Regions from separate parts of the Sanguibacter sp. 25GB23B1 genome, predicted to be linked through region 3. Evidence: riboswitches for the same ligand, from Rfam matches in the RefSeq annotation. Region 3 holds a riboswitch; each other region holds the start of a gene.
The links. A riboswitch is a leader RNA that binds a small molecule or an ion and turns the genes downstream of it on or off. The one in region 3 is predicted to bind cyclic di-AMP.
Positions count from the first base shown of each region.

Region 1 (5,070 bases), on a different contig from region 3:
CGTCGGGTGGGTGGCCGAGGTGTTCGGCCCGCGCTGGGCGATCGGCATCGGGTCCATCTCGGCGCTCCTCGTGGCGACAGGCGCCGCCCTGTGGACGTCGCGCCACTGGAACTACACCGTCAGCTATCAGATGTTCCACCGACCCCACGTCGCGGTGAGCTACGCGCGGACCGAGGCCGACGAGGACGAGGTCGACGCCCTCGCTGCCGAGCGTGCCGAGCGTCACCGGGTCGCCGAGGAGCTCCGTGCCCAAGAGGCGAAGGACGGTCTGACGTCAGCGTGACGCCGAGTGTGGCGCTGGGTCAGAGCAGGGTGTCCACGACGTAGTCGATGCACGCCGTGAGCGCCTGGACGTCGGCCGGCTCCACGGAGGGGAACATGGCGACACGGAGCTGGTTGCGCCCCAGCTTGCGGTACGGGTCGACGTCGACCACGCCGTTCGCGCGGAGGATCGCGGAGATGCGTGCCGCGTCCACCTCGGGAGCGAAGTCCACGGTGCCGACGACGGTGGAGCGTGCGGCGGGGTCGGCGACGAACGGCGTCGTGTGCTCGCGCGCGTCCGCCCAGCCATAGAGGTTCGCTGCCGACTCGGCCGTGCGGGCCGCCGCCCAGTCGAGACCACCCTGGCCGAGCATCCACTCCACCTGCTCGGCGAGCAGGAAGAGCGTCGCGACGGCGGGGGTGTTGAGGGTCTGGTTCGCGCGCGAGCTCGTCACGGCGGTCTGGAGCGACAGGAACTCCGGGATCCACCGGTCGCTGGCGTCGATCTCGGCGATGCGCTCCACCGCCGCAGGGGAGACGACGGCGAGCCACAGACCGCCGTCGGAGGCGAAGGACTTCTGCGGGGCGAAGTAGTAGACGTCGGTCTCCGAGACGTCGACCGCGAGGCCGCCGGCTGCCGAGGTCGCGTCGACGACGGTGAGCGCGCCCTGCTCGGCGGAGCCCGGGACACGTCGCACCGGGGCCATCGCCCCGGTCGACGTCTCGTTGTGCGGCCAGGCGTAGACGTCCGCGTCCGGTGCGTGGTCGGGGAGCGCGACCGTCCCCGGCGCGCCGGTCGTGACGAGGGAGGGCGAGAGGAAGGGTGCACCCGTCGTCGCGGACGCGAACTTCGCCCCGAACTCCCCGAAGACACCGTGCGCCGCCCGGTCGCGGACGAGACTGAACGTCGCCGCGTCCCAGAAGGCGGTCGAGCCCCCGTTGCCGAGGACCACCTCGTACCCCTCCGGGAGGGAGAACAGCTCCGCCAGGCCGGAGCGCACCCGGCCGACGAGGTCCTTCACCGGTGCCTGGCGGTGGGACGTCCCCATGAGGGTGTGGCCCGTCGCCGCGAGGGCGGCGAGCTGGGCGTCACGCACCTTGCCCGGGCCGCTGCCGAACCGGCCGTCGCGCGGGAGGAGGGCCGGGGGGATCGTGGGCGCCGTGTCAGTCACGTGCCACACCCTACGCGGGCACGTCACCCGGCGTGAGGTCGTTCGAGCCCCGGGATAGGGTGTCTGTCGGAGACGAGCGAGACCGCCGATCGGCGCTCTGGGGGCCTTCAGACGGCATCTGATCTACAGGAGGAACGCGTGAGCGACCTGATCGACACCACCGAGATGTACCTGCGGACGATCTACGAGCTCGCTGAAGAGGGGATCGTCCCGCTCCGCGCCCGGATCGCCGAGCGTCTGGGGCACTCGGGTCCGACCGTGTCGCAGACCGTCGCTCGCATGGAGCGTGATGGGCTCGTGGTCGTCAGCGGCGACCGCCACCTCGAGCTCACCGAGCTCGGCTACGGCAAGGCGATGCGGGTCATGCGCAAGCACCGGCTGGCCGAGCGCCTCCTCACCGACGTCATCGGCCTCGACTGGGAGTTCGTCCACGACGAGGCCTGTCGCTGGGAGCACGTCATGAGCGACCGCGTCGAGCGCCGGCTCGTGGACCTCCTCGACCACCCGCACTTCTCGCCGTACGGCAACCCCATCCCGGGCCTCATGGAGCTGGGCGAGTCTGCCGAGGCGGTGACGTTCCTCGAGGGCGTCGTGTCGCTCACGGCGCTCATGGCCGCGCGGTCCGCGAACGGCGGGGTTCCCGAGGCCGGCGCGTTCCCTGCGACGGTCGCGCGCCTCGGCGAGCCGCTGCAGACCGACGTCGAGCTGCTCGCCCGGCTGGCGTCCGCGGGCATCAAGCCGGGAGACGTGGTCCAGGTGGAGCGCCAGCCCGACGGAGCCGGGATCTCGGTGACCTCGGAGGGGGCGGAGATCGTCCTCGACCTGCCGGACGAAGTATCCCGCCACATCTTCGTTGTGGCATAGGTCACATCGGGTGAAGTTCTTCTCGAGGGCGGGTGACATACCGGAGGTATCTGGGGTACCTTCGTGTTGCTTCGTAGGGATAACAAACTCCGCGAAGTGCTCGAGCGGAACGCCGAACCCTGCCACTGCTCGAGGCTGCCTACAACCCGCTGGCAGGGACGGGGGACCCAAATCTGGGCAGTGCTCACCCACTGCCCTCGGGGTGAAGCCGCATGAGAACGTTCACGCGGCCGGGTGTTCTCCTACCCGAACCCGACAGCTGACCTCGCAGGCGTCTTGGAGACAACGTGACCACTAGCACCACTCGTGCCCGCCACCGGCAGGCACGGCGCCCGATCACTCCGCTCACCACGCTCGTCAGCTCCGCGACAGGCAATGCAGCCGTCATGGGGCGTCGTACGGCCGTCGTCGCCGCGTCCTCGGGCCTCCTCGTCTCGTTCATGGGTACCGGCGCAGCCACGGCCGCTCCCTCCTCCAGCAGCCCTGCGCTCAACTCCGTCGACGTCTCCGCGCTCACCGCGCAGGCGCGTGCGGCGCTGAGCACCGCTCCCGCCGTCACGGTCGCCGCCGACGCGACCTGGACCGTGGAGCAGACCGCGGTGTCGGTCACCCCGAAGCCCGAGCCGGCTCCCGAGCCCGTCCGCGCGGTCGCAGCCACGCGCAGCGCCGAGCGCACGGCGATCGTCACGGACGCCGACACGGAGACGACTGAGGTCGCCGCGACGACCGAGACCGCAGCCGCCCTCGAGATCCCGGCCTCCGCCGCCGGCAGCTCGATCGTCGACATCGCGAGCCGCTACGTGGGGGTCCCGTACCTCTCCGGCGGCTCCACCCCGGACGGCTTCGACTGCTCCGGCTTCACCGCGTACGTCTTCGCTCAGGCTGGCGTCTCGCTCCCGAGGACGTCGGACGCTCAGAAGGCCGCCGGGACGATCATCCCGCGTGACCAGGCTCAGGCCGGCGACCTCATCTGGTCTCCCGGACACATCTCGATCTACGCCGGTGGCAACACCCAGATCGACTCTCCGAAGCCCGGAGCGACCATCCAGTTCCGTTCCATCTGGCAGTCGAACCCGGTGTTCATCCGCATCGGCTGACCGTCACCTGTCGACGAAGCCCGGACCGCCGTCGCGGCCCGGGCTTCGTCGTCTCCGGGCATCGTCGTTCGGCGTCTCGATCGTCCACCTGATGCATGCTGAGTGTGAGTCCAGCGTCATGGGAGAGTAAAGTCGACGACAAGTGAAGTCGTGGACCGTCACGTCAAGGGAGACCTGTCATGAGTCGCACCGAAGCAATCCTCGTCGGTATCGACGGCTCTGCCTCGAGCCTGCACGCGCTCGACTGGGCCACGGCCCTCGCCAGACGGTCCGGGCAGCCGCTGACGATCGTCTGCTCGTACTCCCTGCCCTCTTTCGCGGCCGCGTCGCTCGACGGCGGCTACGCGGCGCTCGACGACTCGTCGATCCAGGCCGGCGCCCGGGTGGTCCTCGACGAGGCTCTCGCTCGGGCTTCCCTCTCGGGCGTGTCGGTCACCGCGCACCTCGCGACGGGCGACGCCGCCGGGGTCCTCATCGAGATGTCCAAGGACTTCTCCCTCGCGGTCGTCGGCACGCGGGGCCGAGGGGGGTTCGCCGAGCGCCTCCTCGGCACCGTCTCCTCCGCGCTCCCCGCCCACGCGCACTGTCCCACCGTCGTCGTGCCGCTCCGGTCGGAGGAGGCTGCTCTCGACGAGGACCCCGTCGCGCCGCTGCGTCGCATCATCGTCGGTGTCGACGGCTCGCCCTCGGCGCGCGGCGCCCTCGACCAGGCGATCGAGCAGGCGCTCCTGTGGGAGGCCGAGCTCGTGGCCGTCGCTGGTGTCCCGGTCGGGTCCGGCTCAGGCCTCCTCGCGTGGCTGCCCGCCTCGATCGACCACGAGCAGGTCCTCGCGGACGTCACGAAGGGCCTCGACGCCATCGTCGACGCTGCCGAGGCCGCTCACCCCGGTGTGACGATCCGCAGGATCGTGCTCGACGGCACGGGCGCCGAGCTCCTCACCGAGTTCTCGACCGCGAGCGACCTGCTCGTCGTCGGGTCCCGCGGCCGCGGCGGGTTCGCGGGCCTTCTCCTCGGCTCGACGAGCCAGGCCGTGCTCCACCACTCCGCGTGCCCCGTCATGGTCGTCAACAAGCACTGCGACGCCGCCCGGCAGGCGCAGGACCCGCCGCCGGCCCAGGACACCGCGCGCTAGTTGCGGTTCCGGTACAGCCGCATCGTGATCGGTGCGAGCACCGCCGTCATCGCGACGGTCACGACGAGGACCCAGGCCACGTCGGAGAGCTCGACGGTGCCGCCCATGAGCCCGCGGATCGCGGTGACGAGGTGGGACACGGGGTTGACCTCGACGAAGGACTGGAGCGCCGAGGGCATCGTCGACGGGTCGACGAAGATGTTCGACGCGAAGGTCAGCGGCATGAGGATGAGCATCGAGACGCCCATGACCGCGTTCGGGCTGCGCATGACGAGCCCGAGGATCGTGAAGATCCAGCTGAGGGCGAACGCGAACGCGAGCAGCAGGGCCACGGCGAGCACCGTGCCGACCGCGCCGCCGGCCGGGCGGTACCCGAGGACGAGCCCGAGCCCGAGGGTCACCACGGACGCGATCGTGTACCGGACGGTGTCGCCGAGCAGGGCCCCGACGATCGGTGCGGGTCGCCAGATCGGCAGTGACCGGAAGCGGTCGAACACGCCCTTGGTGATGTCCGTGTTCATGGTGAAGCCGGTGTACACGGTG
Region 1 is NZ_JBDYKL010000006.1:17,491-22,560, reverse strand. Features, by position in the region: gene ABKW26_RS05470 (MFS transporter) at 1-283, shown strand, start outside; gene serC (phosphoserine transaminase) at 303-1,433, opposite strand; gene ABKW26_RS05460 (metal-dependent transcriptional regulator) at 1,572-2,297, shown strand; cyclic di-AMP (ydaO/yuaA leader) riboswitch at 2,398-2,586, shown strand; gene ABKW26_RS05455 (NlpC/P60 family protein) at 2,585-3,394, shown strand; gene ABKW26_RS05450 (universal stress protein) at 3,574-4,527, shown strand; gene ABKW26_RS05445 (ABC transporter permease) at 4,524-5,070, opposite strand, start outside.
Region 1: another riboswitch for cyclic di-AMP. It lies ahead of ABKW26_RS05455 (NlpC/P60 family protein); the one in region 3 lies ahead of ABKW26_RS09225 (NlpC/P60 family protein).

Region 2 (2,938 bases), on a different contig from region 3:
TCGCGTCGAGCGTCTGCGCTGCCGCGAGGACGGCGCCCGCGGTGGCTGTCTCCGCGTCGTTGACGAACACGGGCAGGAACGAGCACAGGACCCCGAACGCCCCACCGTCGAGATCGACGTGACTCGCGGCGTCGGCGGCCAGCGCGACATCGTCGGCGACCGACTGGACGTGCGCCGCGTGGTTGAACAGCGTGTCGAGAGAGACCTCGTACTCTGCGCCGGCGCTCACCGCGTGCGGGCGTCGAGCTCGGTGCGCAGGTGCGCGGTGTACTGCGAGCCCTCGCCGAACTCGGCATCCGCCACCCGCAGCGCCTGCTGTGCGGCGTCACGGGATGCCGCCCGGACGGTGTCCTGGATAAGCTCGGCCAACCGGTCAGGACCCAGGTCGAGGGCGTCGTCGGTCAGCCGGAGCGACGCGAGGACTCCGGTCGCGTCCACCTGGACGGTCACCTCGCCCCGGCGACTGCTCGCGGTCCCGCGGACCTGGTCGATCTCCTGCCGTGCACGCACAGCCCTCGCGGCTCGCTCCTGCGCCATCTCGATGTCACGTTCGATCTTGGCCAGCGCCGCGTCTGGGTCGTGGAAGGCAGTCACAGCGATGACCTTAGGGCGATCGATCCGGCCGGTCTACGGGGAGAAGTCCCCGGTCACGGGCTTGCTGAAGGGGCTTCGTCCGGTTGATGACGACGAAGGGCCCGGACCGTGTGCACGGTCCGGGCCCAGCGCGCACGGCCTGTGCGCGTCGTCTGCCGCGATCAGCCGACGCGGATGAACGTGGGGTTCGACTGCCAGATCTCGCGGAACTGGATGGTCTTCCCTGGACGCGGCGAGTCGATCTGGGTGTTGCCGCCCGCGTAGATGGCGATGTGGCCGGGGGAGTAGATGAGGTCGCCGGGCTGGGCGTCGGCGCGGGAGACGACCGTGCCGACTCCGGCCTGCGCGCTGGACGTGCGCGGGAGGGAGATGCCGACCTGGGCGAACACATACGACGTGAAGCCGGAGCAGTCGAAGCCCGAGGTCGTCGTGCCACCGGAGGCGTACGGGATGCCGACGAGCTTGCTGGCCGCGTCGATGATCGAGCTGCCGTTCGCCGACGCGGGCGCCGCGGCGGGCGTCGCCTCGACGACGGGTGCGGCTTCCTCGACGGTCGTCGCGCCGACTGCGACGCGCTCGGCGGAGCGCGACGTGGTCGCGCGGGCGGGAGCGGGCTCCGGCTCGGGCTCGACGACGGGCTCAGGCTCCGGGGCGGGTGTGACGGTGATGCTCGTCAGCTCGACGGACCAGGAGGCGTCGACTGCGGTCGTCACGGCCGGCGCGGTCTCGAGGGCGGCGCGTGCCTGCGTGGTGAGCGCGTCGAGGTCGACGGTGCTCGTCGCGGTCGACACGGGTGCGGCGCTCGCGGGGGCGGCGCCCATGAGGGAGACGAGGAGACCCGAGGACGCGGCGGCGAGGGCGGTGCGTCGGCCGATGACGCTCGCGTTGGTGCTCGCGCTCGCTGCGAGGTCGGTCAGAGGGGTGCGTGCCCGCTGGTCAGAGCGGTGCTGGGCAGGGCGCGGTCGTACAGACATGTCTCTCCATGACGCCTACGAGGTTAGCTGTCGGGTTCGGGCTGGAGAACAGCGCCCGGCCGCCGGATCGAGTCCGCGCGGCTTCACCCCGAGAGCACTGCGAGCAGTGCCCAGTTCTGGGTCCCCCATCCCTGCCAGGGTGTCGTCGATGGCTCGGGGCGGTGGCAGGACTAGACGTCCGCTCGAGCACCTCACGTGGCGGTCGCCGTGTGAAGCACTCCGAACATATGTCGCCTACCGCGGGTATGTCACGGGGAGGTCACGGGTGAAGTCGCTCAGGAGCGGGTGAAGTCCGGGTGGAAACGGTCCGCGAGCCCGTGCGTCGCGCCGACGGACGACCGGATGACCTGGTACATCGCGTGGTCCTGCCAGCGACCCGCGATCTCGATGTACTCGGGTGCCGTGCCGATGCGGACGAACCCGTTGCGCTGGAGGACTCGCTGCGACGCGCCGTTGTGGAGGAGCGTCACGCCCTGCACGCGGTGCAGCCCCAGCTCGTCGAACGCGACCCGCACCGCGTCGCCGACGGCTGCGGTCGCCAGACCGCGCCCGTTCGCGTGCTCGCTCACCCAGTAGCCGACGTTGCACGACTGGAAGGCACCGTGGACGATCCCGTCGAGCGTGATCCGCCCGACGACCTCACCCGCCTCGTCGAGGACGACGCGCGGCATGCACGTCCCGTTCGCGTGCTGCTCGAGCACTGCACCGAGGACGAGGGCCTGCCCGCGCTCCGTGAAGTACGCGTCCGGCCGCACCGGCTCCCACGGCGCGAGGAACTCCCGGTTCCGGGTGAGCAGGGCCGCGAGCGGGGCGGCGTCGGCGAGCGTGACCAGACGAGTAGGGGGAGCGCTGACGCGTGCGCGCGTCATGAGACGCGGCCCAGGGCGATCGCCGCGTACATGAGTGCGGCCACCGTCTCGCCGTCCGTGATGGTCCCGTCCTGGACGAGTCCCATGACCTCGGACCAGGGCACCGTCCGTGTGCCCGTGATGCCTTCGGCCGCCTGCTCGGCCGCCTCGTCCGCCGTGCGCAGACCGCGCGCGAGGAAGACGTGCTCGATCGCGTCGCACACGCCGTTGAGAGCGAACATCGTGCCGACGCGCTGCCAGGACGTCGCAGCCAGGCCCGTCTCCTCGCGGAGCTCGCGCTGCGCGGCGAGCACGAGGTCCTCGCCGTCGGACCCACCGGCAGGCACCTCGAGCGAGAGCGTTCCCGTCGCGTAGCGCGCGACCTCGACGAGGACCACCTCGTCGTCGTCCGTCAGCGGGACGACGAACACGGCGGGGTGGCGGACCTCGACCACGCCGTAGATGCCCGGGGTGCCGTCCGGACCGTCGACGGCGTCCTCACGAACCCGGATCCAGGGGTTC
Region 2 is NZ_JBDYKL010000001.1:202,613-205,550, reverse strand. Features, by position in the region: gene ABKW26_RS00995 (hypothetical protein) at 1-229, opposite strand, end outside; gene ABKW26_RS00990 (YbaB/EbfC family nucleoid-associated protein) at 226-594, opposite strand; gene ABKW26_RS00985 (C40 family peptidase) at 756-1,568, opposite strand; cyclic di-AMP (ydaO/yuaA leader) riboswitch at 1,566-1,726, opposite strand; gene ABKW26_RS00980 (GNAT family N-acetyltransferase) at 1,844-2,437, opposite strand; gene ABKW26_RS00975 (NUDIX hydrolase) at 2,434-2,938, opposite strand, start outside.
Region 2: another riboswitch for cyclic di-AMP. It lies ahead of ABKW26_RS00985 (C40 family peptidase); the one in region 3 lies ahead of ABKW26_RS09225 (NlpC/P60 family protein).

Region 3 (5,070 bases):
TCGGCGCCCCGTGGCCGGACGTGGCCGACGACGCCCTCCTCGACGTGCTGGACGACTGGCTCGCTCCCGACCTCGCACGGGTGCGGTCGGCCGGCGACCTCGCGCGCATCGACCTCGTCGGTGCGCTCCGGCGTCTCCTCCCGTGGCCGGAGGCGAGCCGGCTCGGCGAGCTCGCGCCCGAGCGCGTGCTCCTGCCGGGAGGTGCGCGTCCGGTCGTCGACTACTCCGGAGACCACCCGGTGGTGGCCGTCACGGTGCAGGAGGCGTTCGGCTGGCGCAGGACACCGTCTCTCGCGGACGGGCGGGTGCCGGTGGTGCTCCACCTCCTCTCGCCCGCCCGACGCCCGGTCGCGGTCACCGCAGACCTCGAGTCCTTCTGGGCGACCGGCTACACCCAGGTCAGGGCGGAGCTGCGTCGCCGGTACCCCAAGCACGCCTGGCCCGAGAAGCCGCACGGCTGACGGGCCCGACAGATCTCACCCTGCTGGTCCTACGCCTCTGACGTGCGACGACGCGGTTCATGGGTCACAAGTCCTAGACGGCCGCGACGACTGTCGACGACGGTAGAGAGATGGATATCACGCGCGCGAGCGCTCCTGCTGCAACCGACCCGATCGAGATCGACGAGGAGCTCACACACCCGTTCTGGGACTGAGCAAGACGGTCGTCGCCGGGACGCGGACACCCGGCCCGGCTGTATTGACACGGCTCTATACAGCGGGCGAGGATGCCTGCATGACCACTCACCGCCCGCGCGTCCTGTTCGTCTGTGTCAAGAACGGCGGGAAGTCCCAGATGGCTGCCGGTCTCCTGCGTGCCGTCGCAGGAGACGCCGTCGACGTCTCGTCCGCCGGCACCCGCCCGGGCACGGCGCTCAACGCCCAGTCCGTCGACGCGCTCCTCGAGGTCGGCATCGACATCCGCGACGAGCGCCCGCGTGCCCTCGAGCCGTCCCTCGTCGCGGCGGCCGACCTCGTCGTCGTGCTCGGTCGCGAGGCCGAGGTCGTCTCGGTCGACGGGACGCCCGTCGAGATGTGGGACACCGACGAGCCCTCGGAGCGGGGGATCGAGGGGATGGAACGGATGCGCCTCGTCCGCGACGACATCGCGACCCGCGCCCAGCAGCTCCTCCCACGGCTGACGTCGGGCGACGCCACCGGGTCGCAGCCGGGCGCCTGACGCGTGCGCACCCTGGTCCGCATCCTCGGTGTCGCCCGCGAGCTCTGGCCGTACTACGTCGGCATCGTCGTGGCTTCCGTCGGAGTCGCCGCGACCGGCCTCCTCACACCGTTCGTCGTGAGCGCGGCGACCGGGTACGTCGTCGAGGCGAACCAGGGCGGTGAGTCGGGGGTCTCCCGCGTCATCTGGTTCGCAGCGGCCCTGCTCGCCGCCGAGCTTGCGAACACGCTCCTGTCGAACATCGGGGGCTACCTGGGCGACACGATGGCGGCCAGGCTCCGAGCCACCCTGGCTGCGCGGTACTTCGCCCACCTCCTCCGGCTCCCGCAGCGCTACTTCGACGGCGAGCTCACGGGGACGGTGATCAACCGCCTCACACGCTCGATCACCGAGACGACGAACTTCCTCAACATGTTCGCGAACATGTTCTTCCCGATGCTCCTGACCGTGGTGGCGATCCTCGCGATCACGGCCTTCCACTCCTGGGCCCTCGCACTGCTGCTCGCGGTCATCTATCCCGTCTTCACGTGGTTGACGACCATCACGAGCGTGCGCTGGCAGGCGCTCGAGTCGGAGAAGAACACCGAGCTCGACATCGCCGGCGGACGCTTCGCCGAGGTCATCGGCCAGGTCCGTGTGGTGAAGAGCTTCGTCCAGGAGCGCCGCGAGCTGACGACCTTCGAGGAGCGCTACGGCCGTACCGTGCGGACCACCCGGGTGCAGTCGCGGTACTGGCACGCGATGGACACCTCGCGACGAGCGGCGCTCAACGTCATCTTCTTCGCGGTCTTCGCGCTGATCTTCGTGGGAACGCTGCGGGGTGACTTCACGATCGCCGTCATGGTCCTGCTCGTGCAGCTCGTGAGCATGGCGCGCCAGCCGGTGTTCTCCATGAGCTATCTCGTCGACTCCGCGCAGCGTGCGATCGCCGGCAGCCGCGACTACTTCGCGGTCATGGCGGAGCAGCCCGAGCGCGACGAGCTCCCGGACCCGTCGCGTACGCACGACGGCCCGGCGCGCCCCGTGGGTGTCGACCTCGACAACGTCACGTTCTCGTACGAGGGCACCGAAGACGTCCTGCGTGACGTGACGTTCTCCATCGCTCCGGGAGAGCGGATCGCTGTCGTCGGAGAGAGCGGCGGCGGGAAGACCACCCTCGTGAGCATGCTGCTGCGGCTCTACCGTCCGGACTCCGGGACCATCCGGGTGGGGGGCGTCGACATCGCGACGACGTCGCTCGAGGACCTGCGCGCGGACATCGGGGTGGTGTTCCAGGACCCTGCGCTCTTCTCCGGGACGATCCGCGAGAACATCGCGTACGCCGACCCCGGTGCGTCGGACGAGGAGGTCGAGGCCGCAGCACGGTCTGCGAACGCGCACGAGTTCGTCTCGCGCTTCCCGGAGGGCTACGACGCCCAGATCGGCGAACGGGGCATCAAGCTCTCGGGCGGGCAGAAGCAGCGGATCGCCGTCGCGCGAGCGATCCTCAAGGGGGCGCCGGTGCTCGTGCTCGACGAGGCCACGAGCTCGCTCGACTCGAAGTCCGAGCGCCTCGTCCAAGAGGGGCTCGAGCGGCTCATGGCCGACCGGACGACGATCATCATCGCGCACCGGCTCTCGACGATCTCGTCCGTGGACCGCATCATCACGCTCAAGGACGGCCGTGTGGACGAGATCGGACCACCCGAGGAGCTGGCCGGCACGGACGGCATCTACGCCGAGCTGCTCGCTCTCCAGGCGTCGTCGACGTCGCGTGACCGCGCCCGCCTGAAGATGTTCGACATCCGCGCCTGAGCGGAGACGACGACGGCCCGGTCCGCTGGTGCGGGCCGGGCCGTCGGTGACTCGGTGGTGCTGAGCGCTCGGGTGTCAGCCGACGCGGATGAACGTGGGGTTGGACTGCCAGATGTCGCGGAACTGGATGGTCTTGCCCGGACGCGGTGCGTCGATCTGGGTGTTGCCGCCGGCGTAGATGCCGATGTGCCCCGGGGAGAAGATGAGGTCGCCGGGCTGGGCGTCGGCGCGGGACACGACTGTGCCGGCGGCCTGCTGTGCACCCGAGGTGCGGGGCAGGGAGATGCCGACCTGAGCGAACACGTACGACGTGAAGCCGGAGCAGTCGAAACCGGACGGTGTGGTGCCGCCGTAGACGTACGGGACGCCGACGTAGCGGCTGGCGGCGTCGATGATCGCGCTGCCGTTGGCCGAGGCGGGGATCGCCGCTGCGGCAGGTGCTGCCGTCTCGGTGACCGCGGTGCGCTCGGCGGACCGCGACGTGGTGGTCGTCGAGGCGCGGACGGGCTCCGGCTCGGGTTCGGGCTCCGGCTCGGGAGCCGGCGTCACGGTGATCGAGGTCTGCTCGACGGTCCAGGACGCGTCGGCGGCGACGGTCACCGCAGGAGCGGTGACGAGCGCGGCGCTGGCCTGGGCCGTGAGGGTGTCGACGTCGAACGTGCTCAGTGCAGCATCAGCAGATGCCGGCGCGGCGGACGCGGGTGCGGCACCCATGAGGGAGACGAGGAGCCCGGAGGATGCGGCGACGATGGCAGTGCGGCGGCCGAGGGCGGCTGCGTTGCCCGTGGCGCCGGTGGACAGCGCTGCTAGGGGGGTGATGCTGCGGCGCGCTGCGCGGTGGCGCGGGCCATCGGTACGAAGGGTCATGTTCTCTCCAAGACGCCTGCGAGGTTAGCTGTCGGGTTCGGGTAGGAGAACAACACCCGGCCGTCGGATCGAGTCCGCGCGGCTTCACCCCAAGGACGCTGCGAGCAGCGCCCACTCCTGGGTCCCCCGTCCCTGCCATGATTCCTAGATCACCTCGAGCAGTGGCAGGGCTAGACGTTCTGCTCGAGCGCTCCCGAGGCGGTTGCCGGGTGGAGCATGTCGAAGGTACATGAGATTCCGGCGGTATGTCACGGGACGATCACGGCCCGCGTGGCGGACTCGGACGCGCTCGTCGTCCCTGTCGCGTCCGGGTCACGGTCCAGGTGCTGGATCCGTGGCGTGCGTGCAGGTCATCCCGCTGCCGGCTCGCGGACGGGCGGCGAGGGTGCGGCCTCCCGCTCGGCACGGCTCGGAACGATCGTGACGGACGTCATAGCGACTCCGCTCGCGGCTGCTCGTGCCGGTGCGCCGTGCGAGCGCTCGTCGTGTGTGCCCTCCGTGCGGTGTCGTCGGTCGCTGCTAGCGTGAGATGTCCGAATGGTGCCGGTCTCCACGGCGCGGCGCTCCCTGCTCGACCGACGACGAAGGTGGTCTCACCATGGCTACACGGCTCAACCCCTACCTCGGTTTTCGTGACACGGCCCGTGCGGCCATGGAGTTCTACAGGTCCGTCTTCGGTGGGGAGCTCACGGTGAGCACCTTCGCCGAGCTCGGGGCGAGCGACGACCCGGCCGAGGCGGAGAAGGTCATGCACGCACAGCTCGAGGCGCCCAACGGATTCGTGCTCATGGCGTCCGACACCCCGAGCTCGATGGACTACACGCCCGGCGGCAGCGTCTCGGTCTCGCTCAGCGGGGACGACACGGCCGAGCTCACCGGGTACTGGGAGAAGCTCTCCGACGGCGGTGTGGTGGCAGAGCCCCTCGCCCAGGCGCCGTGGGGAGACTCCTTCGGGATGTGCACGGACAAGTTCGGTGTGTTCTGGATGGTGAACATCGCCGGTTCCCCGAGCTGATCGTGCGCGCACGGCGTCGTCGTCGCCTCGACCCGGAGGCCTGTGGTGTCGACACCGCGGTGGCAACCGGTTGACGGCACCGTGACCGGGTGCTGCGATGGGACTGTGAAGACACGTCCCACCCGAGCGTCAGTCGGCTGCGGCCTGGCGGGCCCTCAGCTGGGACTGCAGGACGTAGCGGCGGAGCCTCGTCGCCGTCGCCTCCTCCGTGTCGA
Region 3 is NZ_JBDYKL010000013.1:4,829-9,898, forward strand. Features, by position in the region: gene hrpB (ATP-dependent helicase HrpB) at 1-461, shown strand, start outside; gene ABKW26_RS09215 (low molecular weight phosphatase family protein) at 736-1,179, shown strand; gene ABKW26_RS09220 (ABC transporter ATP-binding protein) at 1,183-2,973, shown strand; gene ABKW26_RS09225 (NlpC/P60 family protein) at 3,049-3,840, opposite strand; cyclic di-AMP (ydaO/yuaA leader) riboswitch at 3,839-4,017, opposite strand; gene ABKW26_RS09230 (VOC family protein) at 4,439-4,855, shown strand; gene ABKW26_RS09235 (PilZ domain-containing protein) at 4,985-5,070, opposite strand, start outside.

Region 4 (5,070 bases), on a different contig from region 3:
ATCGGCGCACCTACGACGACATCGGCCGGCTGGACCTCATCCTCGAAGCCGAGGGCGACGCCACCAACCGCTACCGTCTCGCCAAGCAGGCTGACGTCCTCATGCTTCTCTACCTCCTGGGCCCCGACGAGCTGTCGGCCACCCTCGAGCGGCTCGGCTACTGCACCGGGCCCGAGGTGCTCGCGCGCACGGTCGAGTACTACCTAGCCCGCACCGCCCACGGCTCGACCCTCAGCCGGGTCGTGCACGCCTCCGTGCTCGCCCGGACGGACCCGGCCCGCGCGTGGCAGACCTTCCGTGATGCCCTTGCCGCCGACCTGGACGACACCCAGGGCGGGACCACAGGTGAGGGCATCCACCTCGGGGCCATGGCCGCCACCATCGACATCGTCACCCGGGTCTTCGGAGGCGTGCGCACCGAGGGCGAGAGCGTCGTCCTCAACCCCCGCCTACCCACTGCGCTGCGCCGTGCCCGCTTCACCCTGGTGCACCGCGGGCAGCGTCTGCGAATCTCGCTCGACCATGACGCCATCACTGTTACCGCCGACCCGTGCGCGATCAACCATCGGGTCCGCGTCCGCGTGAACGGCCGTGCAGAGACACTGAGAGGTGGACAGTCGGTGGTGTGGCGGGCGCCGAGGAGCTCGGCGGCCGCCGCCGAGGTAGGCGCGGTGGCGACAGAACGACCGGTGGTGGAAGCCGTCACCCGGGACGATGTCGACGAGTGAGCGGAGCGCACGGTGTGAACGGTGCACCCGTCAAGCACCTAGGTTCGCTTCTTGCCGCTCCTGCGACGAACTATGGCCAGAGCGCGAGGAGAGCGTGATGAGCTTGTCCGTCAATCCCTCTCGGCCAGCGCAGGTCACAGCCCGTAGGTGACACGACGCGCAGGGCCCGTCCGTCTATCAGGTCATGCGGACGAAGGTTGGGTTTGACTGCCAGATCTCGCGGAACTGGATGGTCTTGCCGGGCTTGGGCGCGTCGATCATCGTGTTGCCGCCGGCGTAGATCCCGATGTGGCCGGGGGAGAAGATGAGGTCTCCGGGCTGTGCCTGGTCTCGCGAGACGACGGTGCCGGCTGCTTGCTGCTCGCCGGAGGTGCGGGGGATGGTGATCCCGACCTGGGCGTAGACGTAGGAGGTGAATCCAGAGCAGTCGAACCCGCTCGGGGTAGTTCCTCCCCAGACGTAGGGCACGCCGACGTAGCGGCTGGCCGCTTCGATGATGGCGCTTCCGGAGGCCGTGGCGGGAATCGAAGCCCCAGCAGGGGCTTCGGTCGGTGCGGCAGCTTCGCTCGTCACAGTCGCGGTCGACGCACGCTCAGCCGACCGTGAAGCAGCGGGTGCAGACCGGACCGGCTCCGGCTCCGGCTCTGGTTCGGGCTCGGGCTCGGGTGCGGGTGTGACGGAGATCGCGGTGTGCTCGACGGTCCACGACGCGTCGCTCGCCGCGGTGACTGCGGGCGCAACATCCAGCTGCTCGCGGGCCTGGGCTGTCAGTGCGTCGACATCAACGGTGCTCGGAGACGAGGCGGCGGCGGGTGCCGCCGAGGCCGGCGCTCCGACGAACATCGAGACGAAGAGTCCCGAGGAGGCCGCTGCGACCACTGTTCGACGACGCATGGTCGTTGCGTTCTCGCAGGTGCTGAGGAGCAGTGTCGTCAGGGGCGTGATAGGGCGCCTGGCCGCGCGGTGGCGGGCAGAATTCACCGTCGTGTTCATGTTCTCTCCATGACGCCTGCGAGGTTAGCTGTCGGGTTCGGGTAGGAGAACACCCGGCCGATGACCTCTCGGGCCATACGACTTCACCCCAAGGACGCTGTAGCCAGCGCCCACTTCTGGGTCCCCCGTCCCTGCCAACGAGTTCATCGGCAACCTCAGGCGGTGGCAGGGCTCGACGTGCCGCCTGAGCGCTTCACTGGCATCTCGCCGCTGTGGAGCCCCTCGAAAGTACAGGACGTACCCGGGGTATGTCACGGGATGATCACGGCTTGTGGGGGTGAAGCGCTCGCTCCGACGAAGGGACCAGCGACGATGGGCTCATCGAGGTCTCAGGAACTCTTGTTAGCCTGACCACAGTTGGGTTTTTCCGGTGATTGGGGGACAGATGCGCGCTCGGGTGAGCAGCATCCAGCGCGTCGGCGCTGTCGTCGTCCTGCTCCTGGTGGTGCTCCTCGGGGTCGTGCTGAACAGCGCGTCCGAGGACGGGCACGGCGGGCACATGGAGCTCGAGGCACCGATGTCGGTCGCGTCGAGCCTGGCGGACGCGACGTGGACGACGCCCTCGGCGTCGGAGGTCACGCTCCTTCCCCTCGATCACCCGACCGCTGACAGCTCGCTCCACGACGCTCTCGTCGTGTGCTGCGCTCTGGTCGCGGCGGCAATCTTGGTACCGGCCGTCTCTCGGTGGATCCTCGCCAGGAGCCGACTGCGACGTATGCACGACGACGCCCCGGCGGTGCTGGTGGCGGTATCGGCTCATCGCCCTCGAGGCAGCCGACCCATCGTGGCGCACTCTCTGTGCGTTCTGCGCGTGTAGGAACCCTCTGGTTTGCCGTCCCCGCGGCGAACCTGAGCAACCACACCCAGATCCCGTCCCTCGTCCAGGGACGGACAGACGATGGAGCCCACCATGAACACCAAGACACGTATTGCTGCCCTTGCTGCTTCGCTGGCCCTGGCCACAGCTCTCGCCGCGTGCGGCGATGCTGCGCCGGAGTCGGAATCGACACCCACGGCGCAGGAAACTACACAGGAGGCCGCCGAGGTCGCACACAACGACGCCGACACCGAGTTCGCACAGATGATGATCGTCCACCACGAGGGCGCAGTCGAGATGGCTGACCTTGCGGCGACGAACGCCGAGACCCAGGAGGTCAAGGACCTCGCAACGGAAATTTCCGCTGCCCAAGGCCCTGAGATCGACACCATGACGTCCTGGCTCGAGGGCTGGGGCGAGGAGACCTCGCCTGATGACGGCATGGAAGGCATGGACCACGGCGACATGCAGATGGAAGGCATGGACCAGGAAGCGGTCATGACCGAGCTCAGTGCCCTGACTGGAACCGAGTTCGACCAACGGTTCCTGGAGCTGATGATCGGCCACCACGAAGGCGCAGTGGGGATGGCGCAGGAGGAGCTGGACTCGGGCGAGAACGCTGACGCTCTGGCGCTCGCCCAGACGATCATCGACGCGCAGACGACCGAGATCGCAACGATGCAGGGCATGCTCGACAGCCTCTGACTCAGCTCACCTTCTTGTGGCGGGACGGCGAATCACGCTGTCCCGCCGCACCCTGCCGTGCCTCCCCCTTCTCAAGGACCTTCCATGCGCCCTCACCCCATCGCACGACCAGCCTCTGCACTGGCGCTCACCGTTGTTCTCGCCCTCGCCGGTTGTGCCACATCGCCAGCCACCGATGACCCGACCGGTGATGCGTCCGACGCGTCACCGCCCACGTTCGAACACATCCACGGCATCGGACTCAACCCTGGCGACGACACGGTGTACGTCGCAACACATCAGGGACTGTTCCGGCTCGACGATTCAGTCCCGCAGCCCGTCGGCGAGAGCCGAAACGACATGATGGGCTTCGTGGTCACCGGGCCCGACACGTTCTACGCCAGCGGCCACCCAGCTCCCGGGGAGGTCGCACCGGCAAACCTGGGTCTGCTGCGCAGCACAGACGCTGGAGCCGGATGGGAGGACGTCTCCCTGCGCGGGCACAGCGACTTCCACGACCTCACGGGAGCAGGAGACCGGCTCTACGGCTTGGATTCCTCCGACGGGCGGCTCAAGATCAGCAACGACGCCGGTGTGACCTGGACCAGCGGACCGAGCATCAACGCCCGAGATGTCGATGTCGATCCGAACGACCCGGACCGACTCGTCGCGACGACGGAGACCGGTCTTCTCGTGAGTACGGACGGTGGAACGAACTTCGCTCCGCATGAGTCCCAGCCGATAGAGCGCCTTGTCCTGGTCGCTCATGTTCCTGGTCACGCGGACCAGGTCACAGCGTCCCTGGCAGGTTTGGACGCGACAGGCAGGCTGTGGATGTTCGACGGAGCGGCGTGGGCTGTCACCGGTGTGCCTCAAGGAACACCAGAGGCCTTCACGGCGATCGGGGAGGAGTCATACCTCGCCGCATTCGACAGCACGGTCTACCGCACCGGAGACGGCGGGCGCTCCTGGTTCCAGGAGTGAGTGTGGCCAGCTACTTGCGGTAGACCCAGTGCCACGGCTCGCGGGGGGTGTCCTCCACGAAGCCGTAGCGTCCGGCGTTGGATCGCATCCAGGCCTGGGCCTGGGAGTTCAGGTCGAGATCAAGGGCGATGCCCCAGCCGTGAGGACTTGTTCCCGGGGTGGCCGCGAGGCCTCCCTGGGAGTACAGGCCCTTGCGTTCTGCGACGTCGACCTGCGCATCGTAGGAGCGATAGGAATCGGTGATCCCGATCGAGACGCCATCCTTGGCCGCATCCGCAAGCAGCTGTTCGAACGCTTCTCCGGCCGGCGCCCACAGGCGATGCCCCGTCCCTGCGACATTCATGAGCTCCGCGCGGGGGACTTCGCCGTTGCCGTAACGGGCAAGGTCGGCGGGAACGCCAGCAGCTGACCACGAGACGGTTTTAGCGCCCGCGGCGTCGACCTTCGACAGGTCGTCGACGGCCAGTCCGAGGGCTCGATCGAACGACGCCGAGCGGACCGAGCCCGGGAGGTCAGGGCGAGGTGAGGAGAAAGAGCCGATCGTTGCCTGAATCTCGTTGATCCGCTGAGTGATCGAGACGATCCCGTCCATTGTGCTCACCTCCTCCGTAGTCGACTTGTCCCATCGACCATGCCGCGCTCTCTATGAGCGTGAGGCCTGGTGCAGAGGATCTCGCCGCTAGCGTCCGGTCTCACATGCGGTGCGCCATGGGCAGGAGGAACAGCCACACGTTGACCGCGCCGAGCAGGATGATGATCGCTGCGTAGGGCACGAGGGTCGCTCGGCGACGTGCGTCGGTGCGGTAGCGGCGGTGGGCGATGCGTCGGGCGGTGTAGAGCGAGCCCGCGACGCCCAGGGCGAGC
Region 4 is NZ_JBDYKL010000034.1:26,862-31,931, forward strand. Features, by position in the region: gene ABKW26_RS16270 (beta-phosphoglucomutase family hydrolase) at 1-728, shown strand, start outside; gene ABKW26_RS16275 (C40 family peptidase) at 906-1,622, opposite strand; cyclic di-AMP (ydaO/yuaA leader) riboswitch at 1,720-1,880, opposite strand; gene ABKW26_RS16280 (hypothetical protein) at 2,119-2,538, shown strand; gene ABKW26_RS16285 (DUF305 domain-containing protein) at 2,632-3,243, shown strand; gene ABKW26_RS16290 (F510_1955 family glycosylhydrolase) at 3,328-4,206, shown strand; gene ABKW26_RS16295 (M15 family metallopeptidase) at 4,217-4,798, opposite strand; gene ABKW26_RS16300 (hypothetical protein) at 4,899-5,070, opposite strand, start outside.
Region 4: another riboswitch for cyclic di-AMP. It lies ahead of ABKW26_RS16275 (C40 family peptidase); the one in region 3 lies ahead of ABKW26_RS09225 (NlpC/P60 family protein).